3 regions of the Shinella sp. genome follow, and region 3 is predicted to be linked to each of the others. Evidence: riboswitches for the same ligand, from Rfam matches in the RefSeq annotation. Region 3 holds a riboswitch; each other region holds the start of a gene.

Region 1 (3,267 bases), on a different contig from region 3:
AAGCAGCGGCGTGCCGCCGAAGCTCAGGAAGATGTCGTCGAGTTTGAGGATTGGCGGTGCCAAGGGTCAGGCTCCTGAAAGGTCATAGGGCCTTGCGATGAGGATCGCGCGGCCGGAGGCGAGCGAAAGGCGGATTGCGCCTTCCGCGACGTTGGAAATGGTGCGGGATGCACCGAAGGGCAGTGAAAAATTCTTCAGCGGATAGCGCACGTTGCCGATATCGAGGCCGGCAAGCGGCGAGAGGCCGAGAACGGAGAACAGACTGCCTTTCGGCAGGTCGATGTCGCGGCTGCCCGGCAACAACGGCCAGGCCTCTTCCTCGCCGGAGGTGAGTTTTATCGAAAACCCCTGCTCTTCCAGCGAGACGGCGTGCAGGAGGTGCATCAAGGCATGGTCGCTGCGTTCGCCGCCGAGCGCGCCGGCGAGCACGATGTTTTTTGCGCCGCGTTCGGTGGCGACCGAGACGGCGATGGCGCCGTCGGTCTCGTTCTTGGCGACGGGATAGGGCTGGCGCTCGATGTCCGGCCAGGCGGCCAGCAGTTCCGGCGGCGTGGAATCGAAATCGCCAACCCAGATTTCCGGCGTCACGCGAAGCGCTGCCGCATGCCGCATGCCGCCATCGGCGGCCACGACACGCGCGCCGGCTATATCCGCGAAGAGCCGCGGCGTCGGATGGAGCGCGCCTCCCAGGAGGACGGCAAAGGTCGGGTCTGTCGGTGCCGGCAAGGTCATGGCTGATGCCCTTAGCGCATGTTTTTGCGAAAGGGAAAGATTTTGGCGTTTTGTCCGTTCATCCGGGCGTTCCAGCAGGGATATCCACGCGGCGGATTCTGCAAAGTTAAAATGTCACTCTGCGAGACAAAGCACGACGATTAGTGCGATCGTGCGGCTGGTCAGGGGTACAAGCATGATCGGGCGCAGGTGAGGGTGCCTAAGCTTTGGCTTCTCAATTTGGAGGGGTTTGGAGCTTTATCTTTTGTAACCTTCGAACCGCATCCCTTGCTGCATTTCGATCAATGGGAAGTGGCCGAATCCACGAAGAGCTACGCGAAATTTATCCAAATCCTGCACGATCTGGCGTGGAGGGAGATTGTTGCTTCTTGGCCAACTGGCAATTTTGGGAATTTCTAACCACTCGATCGCTCGAAGTTCGACGGGACCGAACTCGTGTGTATCGATATAGGGTAGGGGGCACCACAGTGCGTTCTCTACTGGGATATGCATGACGTGAACGTCAACTACCTCGAGGAATTGGACAAGCATCTGGCTCTCCGGCTCTCGAGCTTTAGACAATCCCAAGAAGAGTTTGCGCCATTTTGTATCTGACATTAGTGCGCAAGAAAATTCTCTCCTCGCCAAGCGAGAGATGCGTTCCAGTTCCTCTCGTGTGTGAACACTCATAGTGTTTTTCTTGCGCCATTTGGTCAAGTTCGTCAACACACTCTTGTACTTAGCCGATCTACGGCACTCATGCCCACGGGTTCACTCCGGCGCATCCATTCGCGCTGGCGTTTGCCGTCTCAGTTGTCCCGTCGCTTGCGCACCATCATTCCGGGCCACCTTCAGGCAAGCCTCAACACACTGCCCTATCCAAAACAGCAAAAAACCCGGATGCAGGGACATCCGGGTTTTCGGGGAGGTCAGTGGGCGGTCGGCTTATTTGCAGACCTTGATCTTCTTGATGATGACGTTGCCGTAGTAGTCGTAGGACTTCACCTTCTTGATGAAGCAGTATGGCTTGTGGCCGTAGCTGTAGTAGCCGGCCTGCGAGGGGGCGGCGAAGGAAACCGCGGCGACGAAGGCGATGGCGGCGGAAAGGATGATCTTGCGCATGGGGTTTCTCCTGATCTCGGGGATGAGCCTCTCTCATCCGGTGATTGGACTTTCCCACATCGCTTCGCACCGCGCTGTTCCGCATGGAACAGGGTGCGACCGTGCCGTTTTACGTCACCCGGACGACGCGTGCCCGCAAAACTCTTGCGTACTGTCACAAGCGGGATTATGCCTTTTCCTGCTCTAACGGGGTGCTTGTGGGTTTCGATCCACGGGCTGAGAGGCGGTTTCGCCAACCCGAAGAACCTGATCCGGCTCGTACCGGCGGAGGGATTAGACGGCACATTCCAGCGCCCTATTCCCGTTTGTGAACAGACTAGGAGGCGCGGATGCGCAAGATTGTATTGTCCTCGATTGCGGCACTTGCCGTTTCCATCGCCTTTCCCGCCTTCGCGCAGGACAAGACGCTGACGATCTACACCTATGAAAGCTTCGTTTCCGAATGGGGCCCCGGCCCGAAGGTCAAGGAAGCCTTCGAAAAGACCTGCGGCTGCACGGTCGAATGGGTCGGCGTCGCCGACGGCGTCGAGCTGTTGACGCGCCTGAAGCTGGAAGGCGAGGGCACGAAGGCCGACGTGGTGCTCGGCCTCGACACCAACCTTATTACCGAGGCGAAGGCGACCGGGCTTTTCGAGGCGCACGGCCTGACGCCCGAGGGGCTGACGGTGCCGGGCGGTTTTTCCGACGATACGTTCCTGCCCTATGACTACGGCCATTTCGCCGTGATCTACGACACCGAAACGGTGAAAAATCCGCCGACGAGCCTGAAGGAACTGGTCGAGGGCGATCCGTCGCAGAAGATCGTCATCGAGGACCCGCGCACCTCGACGCCGGGGCTCGGCCTGCTGCTCTGGGTGAAGTCGGTCTATGGCGACAAGGCGAGCGAGGCCTGGGGCACGCTCAAGAACCGCGTCTTGACGGTGACGCCCGGCTGGTCGGAAGCGTACGGCCTGTTCACCAAGGGCGAGGCGCCGATGGTGCTGTCCTACACGACCTCGCCGGCCTACCATGTGATCGCGGAAAAGTCGGAGCGCTACAAGGCGGCCGCCTTCTCCGAAGGGCATTATGTGCAGATCGAGGTGGCCGGCCTGACGCGCACCTCCGACGACAAGGACCTGGCAAAGCAGTTCCTGACCTTCATGACCGGACCTGACTTCCAGTCGATCATCCCGGAAACCAACTGGATGATGCCGGCCGCCAAGACGAAGGAACCGCTGCCGGCCGCCTTCGACGCGCTGGTCAAGCCGGAAAAGACCTTCCTGATGGCATCGGACGAGGTGGCGGCGAACCGCAAGGCCTGGATCGACGAATGGCTGGCCGCGATGAGCGCCAAGTAACGTGATCTTCGCACGCGCTGAACGAAAGACATTGCGCGTCGCCGGGGGCCTTGCCCTCGGCGGCGTGCTTGCTTTCGTCGGCGTGGCGACGGTGATG
Region 2 (3,267 bases), on a different contig from region 3:
GCGCACGCTAAAACTCTTCGAGGTTTGTCGCTTGCGCGACATCCCGATCATCACTTTCGTCAACAAGATGGACCGTGAGAGCCGCGATTCCTTCGAGATCCTCGACGAGGTCGAGGAGAAGCTGGCGCTCGATACCGCGCCGATCACCTGGCCGGTCGGCCGCTCGAAGACCTTCTGCGGCTCCTTCCACCTCGCCGAAGGCACGTTCCGCGGCTCCGATAAGCAGGTGCAGCCGACGAAGATCGACGACCCTGCGGTCGTTGCCAAGAACCTGCCGGAAAACGAGCGCGAGACCTTCATCGAGGAACTCGAGCTTGCCCGCGGGGTCTGCCGACCGTTCGATCGGCAGGCCTTCCTCGAAGGCCACATGACGCCGGTCTTTTTCGGCTCGGCGCTGCGCAATTTCGGCGTACGCGATCTGATCAACGCGCTCGGCGCCATCGCGCCGCCGCCGCGTGACCAGATTGCCGACGTGCGCAAGGTGCATGCGGCCGAAGACAAGATGACGGCCTTCGTCTTCAAGATCCAGGCGAACATGGACCCGAACCATCGCGACCGCATCGCCTTTGCCCGCGTCTGCTCCGGCATGCTGGAGCGCGGCATGAAGGTGCGCCTTGCCCGTACGGGCAAGCAGATCGGCCTGTCGGCGCCGCAGTTCTTCTTTGCCTCGCAGCGCCAGCTGGCCGACACGGCCTATGCCGGCGACGTGGTGGGTATTCCCAACCACGGCACGCTGCGCATCGGCGATACGCTGACCGAAGGCGAGGCGCTGGTCTTCGAAGGCGTGCCGAACTTCGCGCCGGAAATTCTCCGCCGCGTGCGGCTGGAAGACGCGATGAAGGCGAAGAAGCTGAAGGAGGCGCTCCAGCAGATGGCGGAAGAGGGCGTCGTGCAGCTCTTCTCGCCGGAAGACGGTTCGCCCGCCATCGTCGGCGTCGTTGGCGCGCTACAGCTTGATGTCTTGAAGGAGCGGCTTCAGGGAGAATACGGCCTGCCCGTCTCCTTCGAAATGTCGCGCTTCTCCGTCTGCCGCTGGATTTCTTCGGACAATCCCGCCGAGCTGGAAAAATTCGTCACCCAGCGCCGCGGCGATATTGCCCGCGACCTTGATGGCGATCCGGTGTTCCTGGCGCAGGATTCTTTCTCGTTGCGCTACGAGTCGGAGCGCTATCCGGCGATCAAGATGGTCGCCATCAAGGAATACCACGTCGCCAAGGCGTGATTGGCCCATGGTGATTGAACGGGTGCACCTGTCACTTTCGGCGTGACAGGTGCTGCGGCATTTGCGAAAACCTGCCCCGAGACAGGGGCGTCCGCCGTAAGGCGGGCTGAGAAGCACCCTTTGAACCTGAACCGGATCATGCCGGCGGAGGGAGTCGACTGGGTGCTGCCCGTCTGCTGCCTTCGTCGCGAGGAGGCGCGTTGACTGAGGCGATTGCAAACATTCTCTCGATCGCGGGCTCCGACCCTTCGGGCGGCGCCGGCATCCAGGCCGACCTCAAGACCTTTGCCGCCCGCGGCACCTATGGCATGGCGGTGCTGACCGCTTTGACGGCACAGAACACGCAGGGCGTCTCCGGCGTGCACCTCGTGCCTCCCGCCTTCGTCGCGGCGCAGATTTCGGATATTTTTGGCGACATTCGCGTGCATGCGGTGAAGATCGGCATGATCGCCTCGGCGGAAATCGCCGAGGCTGTCGCCAGGGCACTTTCGTCGCGTCGCGGGCTGCCGATCGTGGTGGATCCGGTGATGGTTGCGAAGGGTGGGGCATCCCTGCTGGAGAGCCAGGCCGTCGAGGCGCTGACGCGGCGCCTGCTGCCGCTTGCGACCGTGCTGACCCCCAACCTGCCGGAGGCGGCCGCGTTGCTCGGCGAGCCGGAGGCGATCGACCGCGCGGGAATGGAAGATCAGGCGAAGCGCTTGCTGGCGCTCGGCCCGAAGGCCGTGCTTTTGAAGGGTGGCCACCTGCCGGGTGGGCAAAGCCCCGATGTGCTTGCGACGACCGACGGGCAACGCTGGTTCGAGGGTGTGCGCGTGCTGACGCGCAACACCCACGGCACCGGTTGCTCGCTGTCGAGTGCGATCGCGGCGGAGCTTGGCAAGGGCAAGCCGCTTGCGGATGCCGTTGCCACCGCGAAGAGCTTCATCGCCGGCGCGGTGCGCACCTCGGATGCCCTTGCCGTTGGCTCCGGCCACGGACCGCTTCATCACTTCCACGCGCTCTGGACCTGATCGTCAGCGGTCTGCCAGTGCGAGCCGCAGGCCCATGAGGCCAAGGGCGGCCGCAAAGCTGCGCTGCGTCCAGACCATGATCTTTGGCCGGCTAAGGACCTGGTGTCGAAACCCTGCGGCAAGCGCGCCGTAGAGGGCGAAGACCAGGAAAGTGAGCAGCATGAAGATGCCGCCGAGAAAGAGCATTTGCGCCGTGGCGTCCGATGCGTCTGCCGGCACGAATTGCGGCAGGAATGCCAGAAAGAACAGCGAGAGTTTCGGGTTGAAGATATTGGTGAGGATGCCCTTTCGCACGATGCGAAGCGCGCGTTCGGCAGGTGCCTTTTCGTCCGCGATATCCAGCGCATTGCTATCCTTCAGCAGGCTCCACGCGATGAACAGAAGATAGGCGACGCCGATATAGCGCAGCACCTCGAAGGCAAGCGCGCTGGCATGCAGAACCGCGGCAAGGCCGACGACGCTGGCGAGGATATGCGGAATGATGCCGAGCGTGCAGCCGAAGGCGGCGAGCAGCCCGGCGCGAAAACCGCCGCTGATGCCGAGCGCCAGCGTGTAGATCACGCCGGTGCCCGGCAGCAGGATGACGACGAGCGAGGTAATAAGGAATTCAGTGGTCATGGCAGGTCCCGTGCATAGGAGGAGGTTGCAGGGGACACCGGAAGGGTATGATTGGTCTTGAACGAAATTGCAGGTTCAGGCGCTTGCGGCGAGATAGGCGCCGGGCGTGTAGCCGTAGCGGCGCGTAAAATTGCGCGTCATATGGCTCTGGTCGGCAAAACCCGCGGCAATCGCCACCTCGGCAAGCGCGGTGCCGCGTGAAATCATCCGCCGGGCGAGCTCGGTGCGGCGCTGGAGCAGATAGGCATGCGGCGTGAGGCCGGTGATGCGGGCGAAGTCGCGCACCAGACGGAAGCGGCCGAGCCCGCTTTCTGCGGCAAGCTCTTCGAGGGTGATCACGGAGGCGGGGTCGCTATCGAGGCGGTCGCGGGCGCGGTTGACGCGCGATGCGGCAGCGCTGCTGCTGTTCGGCGCCCG
Region 3 (3,267 bases):
GTCGAAGCCGTGGCGATAGAGCTGCCAGGCGACCGTCAGGCCGGCAACGCCGGCCCCCTTGACGAGAACGCGCATGGTCATTCTCCGGCCGGCGTTTGACCGAGCGGCATGTAGAGGTCGCCGCCCTCGCGGAACTTTGCGGCCATTGCCTCCAGCCCCTCCTTCTGCGCTTCGGCGCGGATATCGTGCGAGATGCGCATGGAGCAGAATTTCGGGCCGCACATGGAGCAGAAATGCGCCACCTTGTGCGCTTCCTTCGGCAACGTCTCGTCGTGGAAGGAGCGCGCCGTTTCCGGGTCGAGCGAGAGGTTGAACTGGTCCTCCCAGCGGAACTCGAAACGGGCGCGCGACAATGCGTCGTCGCGTAGTTTTGCCGCCGGATGGCCCTTGGCGAGATCGGCGGCATGCGCCGCGATCTTGTAGGTAATGACGCCGACCTTCACGTCGTTGCGATCCGGCAGGCCGAGATGTTCTTTCGGCGTGACGTAGCAGAGCATGGCGGTGCCGAACCAGCCGATCATCGCCGCACCGATGCCCGATGTGATGTGGTCGTAGCCGGGAGCGATGTCGGTCGTCAGCGGCCCAAGCGTGTAGAACGGGGCCTCGCCGCAGACTTGCAGCTGCTTGTCCATGTTCTCCTTGATCTTGTGCATCGGCACATGGCCGGGGCCTTCGATCATGACCTGGCAGTCCTTCGCCCAGGCGATCTTTGTCAGCTCGCCGAGCGTCTCAAGTTCGGCAAACTGTGCCGCATCGTTTGCGTCGGCAATCGAGCCGGGGCGCAGGCCATCGCCGAGCGAGAAGGTGACATCATAGGCGCGGCAGATGTCACAGATTTCCTCGAAATGCTCGTAGAGGAAGCTTTCGCGATGGTGATGGAGACACCACTTCGCCATGATCGAGCCGCCGCGCGAGACGATGCCGGTAACGCGATTGACGGTGAGCGGGATGTAGGGAAGGCGCACGCCGGCGTGGATGGTGAAATAGTCGACGCCCTGCTCGGCCTGTTCGATCAACGTGTCGCGGTAGACTTCCCAGGTCAGGTCCTCGGCAATGCCATTGACCTTTTCCAGCGCCTGGTAGAGCGGCACCGTGCCGATCGGAACGGGCGAATTGCGGATGATCCATTCGCGGATATTGTGGATGTTGCGGCCGGTGGAGAGATCCATGACGGTATCCGCACCCCAGCGGATCGCCCAGACCATCTTTTCGACCTCCTCCGCCATGGAAGAAGTGACGGCGGAATTGCCGATATTGGCGTTGATCTTCACCAGAAAATTCCGGCCGATGATCATCGGCTCGGCTTCCGGATGGTTGATATTGGCGGGGATGACGGCGCGGCCGCTCGCGACTTCCTGGCGAACGAATTCCGGCGTGACGAAATCCGGAATGTGTGCGCCAAAACTCTCGCCGTCGCGGGCAAGCGCCTCCTTTGCCGCCTTGCGGCCGAGGTTTTCGCGGATGGCGATGAATTCCATTTCCGGCGTGATGATGCCGGCGCGGGCATAGGCAAGCTGGGTCACCGCCTTGCCGTCCGTCGCCCGGCGGGGATGGTTGCGGACGGGGAATTCCGGCGTCAGGCGTTCGCCGGTGGCAAAACCGTTGTCTTCCGGGCGGATGTGGCGGCCCTCATAGCCCACAGTGTCGCCGCGGGCTGAAACCCACGTTTCGCGTAGCCGCGGCAAGCCGCCTTCGATTGCGACGACATGGCTGAGGTCGGTGTAGGGGCCGGAGGCATCGTAGACCACGACCGGCGGCTCGCCGGAGGTCGGGTGCAGGGAAATCTCGCGCATCGGCACGCGGATATGCGGGTGCTGTTCGCCGGCGATGTGGATCTTGCGCGAGGCGGGCAGGGCGCCGGTGGTGACGGTGGGGGTAAGCTTTTGGGCGGCAATATTCATCGTGAGGCTCCAAGTTTTCGTTTGGAGACCCAGTCCTAGAGCCGGAATGATGGAAAGACGCCGACACGGAATCCGGACGTCGGACCACCTGTCAAAACAGCGCTTGCACCGTCCCTACGCCAGTATGAACTGGATCAGGTTCAACGGGTCACTGCGCTGCGAAAGCTAGCAGAATCTCAGCCCCTTGTCGGGACCCCCCTGGTGAATGCCTTAAGCAAAGACGCTACGGGGCGATTTGTCAACACGGTAAAATATGTAAGTTTTTTCTTACGTTTTGTTGCGGTGCGCACAAACAGAAACGGCGGGGTTTTGCCCCGCCGTTTCCTTTGAAATCAGTGCGAAAACTATTCGCGTTCGCCGGTGAAATTCAGCAGCAACTGGAAGATGTTGACGAAGTTCAGGTAGAGCGAAAGCGCACCGAACACGGCCATTTTCTGCTGCGATTCCTGGTCGATGTTTTCGGCATATTGCGACTTGATGTTCTGGGTGTCCCAGGCGGTGAGGCCGACGAACACGAGGATGCCGATCACGGAAATCGCGAATTGCAGGGCGCTCGAACCGAGGAAGATGTTGACGATCGAGGCGATGACGACGCCGATCAGGCCCATGATCAGGAACGAGCCGAACTTCGACAGGTCACGCTTCGTCACGTAGCCGTAGAGGCTCGTCGTGCCGAACATCGTGGCTGCAATGAAGAAGGTGCGCGCGATGCTCGTGCCGGTGAAGACGAGGAACACCGAGGCGAGCGACAGGCCCATGACGGCGCAGAAGGCCCAGAACATCATCTGTGCCGTGCTGGCCGACATGGTCTGGATCTTGAACGAGAAGAAGAAGACGAAGGCGAGCGGCGCCAGCATCACCACCCACTTCAGCGGCGACGAGAAGATCGGCACGTAAAGCGCCGGCGTCGAGCCGACGATGAAGGCGACGAGGCCGGTGATGACCAGGCCTGCGCCCATGTAGTTGTAGACGCGCAGCATGTGCTTGCGCAGGCCCTCGTCGAAGAGGGCGGCCGACTGCGCCTGTGCGCCGTAGCCAAATCGCTGTTGTACGGGTTCCATCATGGGTCTCCTTCGGTGGAACGGTTGATCAGTAAAGCGTGCGCGAGAGATCCCGCGCGGTTTCCGCCAGGTCGTCGGCCTTCCGGCTTTCCGACACCAGCGCATAAGCGACCTCGCCGATCTGCCAGTAGGCGGCCCGGGCATTGTCGGCGTGGAAGAGCAGGACGTGCTGCACGGCAAAGGAGCCGGGGCGCACGGCGAAAAGCGACAGGCGTTCGCCCTTGCGGGGTTCAAGCACCAGTTCGACGCTCGGGCCGTAGGCGGATGGGAAGACCTGGGTATCGACCACGGTCCAGCCTTTCGGC

The links. Region 3 has a riboswitch for thiamine pyrophosphate ahead of thiC (phosphomethylpyrimidine synthase ThiC). Riboswitches for the same ligand answer to the same signal wherever they lie in the genome.
Region 1: it holds a riboswitch for thiamine pyrophosphate, as region 3 does, so the genes downstream of both, thiB (thiamine ABC transporter substrate binding subunit) here and thiC (phosphomethylpyrimidine synthase ThiC) in region 3, are expected to answer to the same signal.
Region 2: it holds a riboswitch for thiamine pyrophosphate, as region 3 does, so the genes downstream of both, thiD (bifunctional hydroxymethylpyrimidine kinase/phosphomethylpyrimidine kinase) here and thiC (phosphomethylpyrimidine synthase ThiC) in region 3, are expected to answer to the same signal.

The regions. Positions count from the first base shown of each region.
Region 1 covers NZ_JBQVPI010000007.1:120,332-123,598, forward strand. Annotated here, with positions in the region: gene ACT6VE_RS15075 (ABC-F family ATP-binding cassette domain-containing protein) at 1-63, opposite strand, end outside; gene ACT6VE_RS15080 (thiamine diphosphokinase) at 67-732, opposite strand; gene ACT6VE_RS15085 (DUF6678 family protein) at 970-1,401, opposite strand; gene ACT6VE_RS15090 (hypothetical protein) at 1,657-1,833, opposite strand; TPP riboswitch at 2,011-2,123, shown strand; gene thiB (thiamine ABC transporter substrate binding subunit) at 2,163-3,170, shown strand; gene thiP (thiamine/thiamine pyrophosphate ABC transporter permease) at 3,175-3,267, shown strand, end outside.
Region 2 covers NZ_JBQVPI010000009.1:57,968-61,234, forward strand. Annotated here, with positions in the region: gene ACT6VE_RS17780 (peptide chain release factor 3) at 1-1,222, shown strand, start outside; TPP riboswitch at 1,296-1,392, shown strand; gene thiD (bifunctional hydroxymethylpyrimidine kinase/phosphomethylpyrimidine kinase) at 1,423-2,232, shown strand; gene ACT6VE_RS17790 (LysE family translocator) at 2,236-2,850, opposite strand; gene ACT6VE_RS17795 (AraC family transcriptional regulator) at 2,926-3,267, opposite strand, start outside.
Region 3 covers NZ_JBQVPI010000006.1:48,306-51,572, forward strand. Annotated here, with positions in the region: gene thiO (glycine oxidase ThiO) at 1-75, opposite strand, end outside; gene thiC (phosphomethylpyrimidine synthase ThiC) at 78-1,901, opposite strand; TPP riboswitch at 1,995-2,111, opposite strand; gene ACT6VE_RS13135 (Bax inhibitor-1/YccA family protein) at 2,246-2,962, opposite strand; gene ACT6VE_RS13140 (anti-sigma factor family protein) at 2,991-3,267, opposite strand, start outside.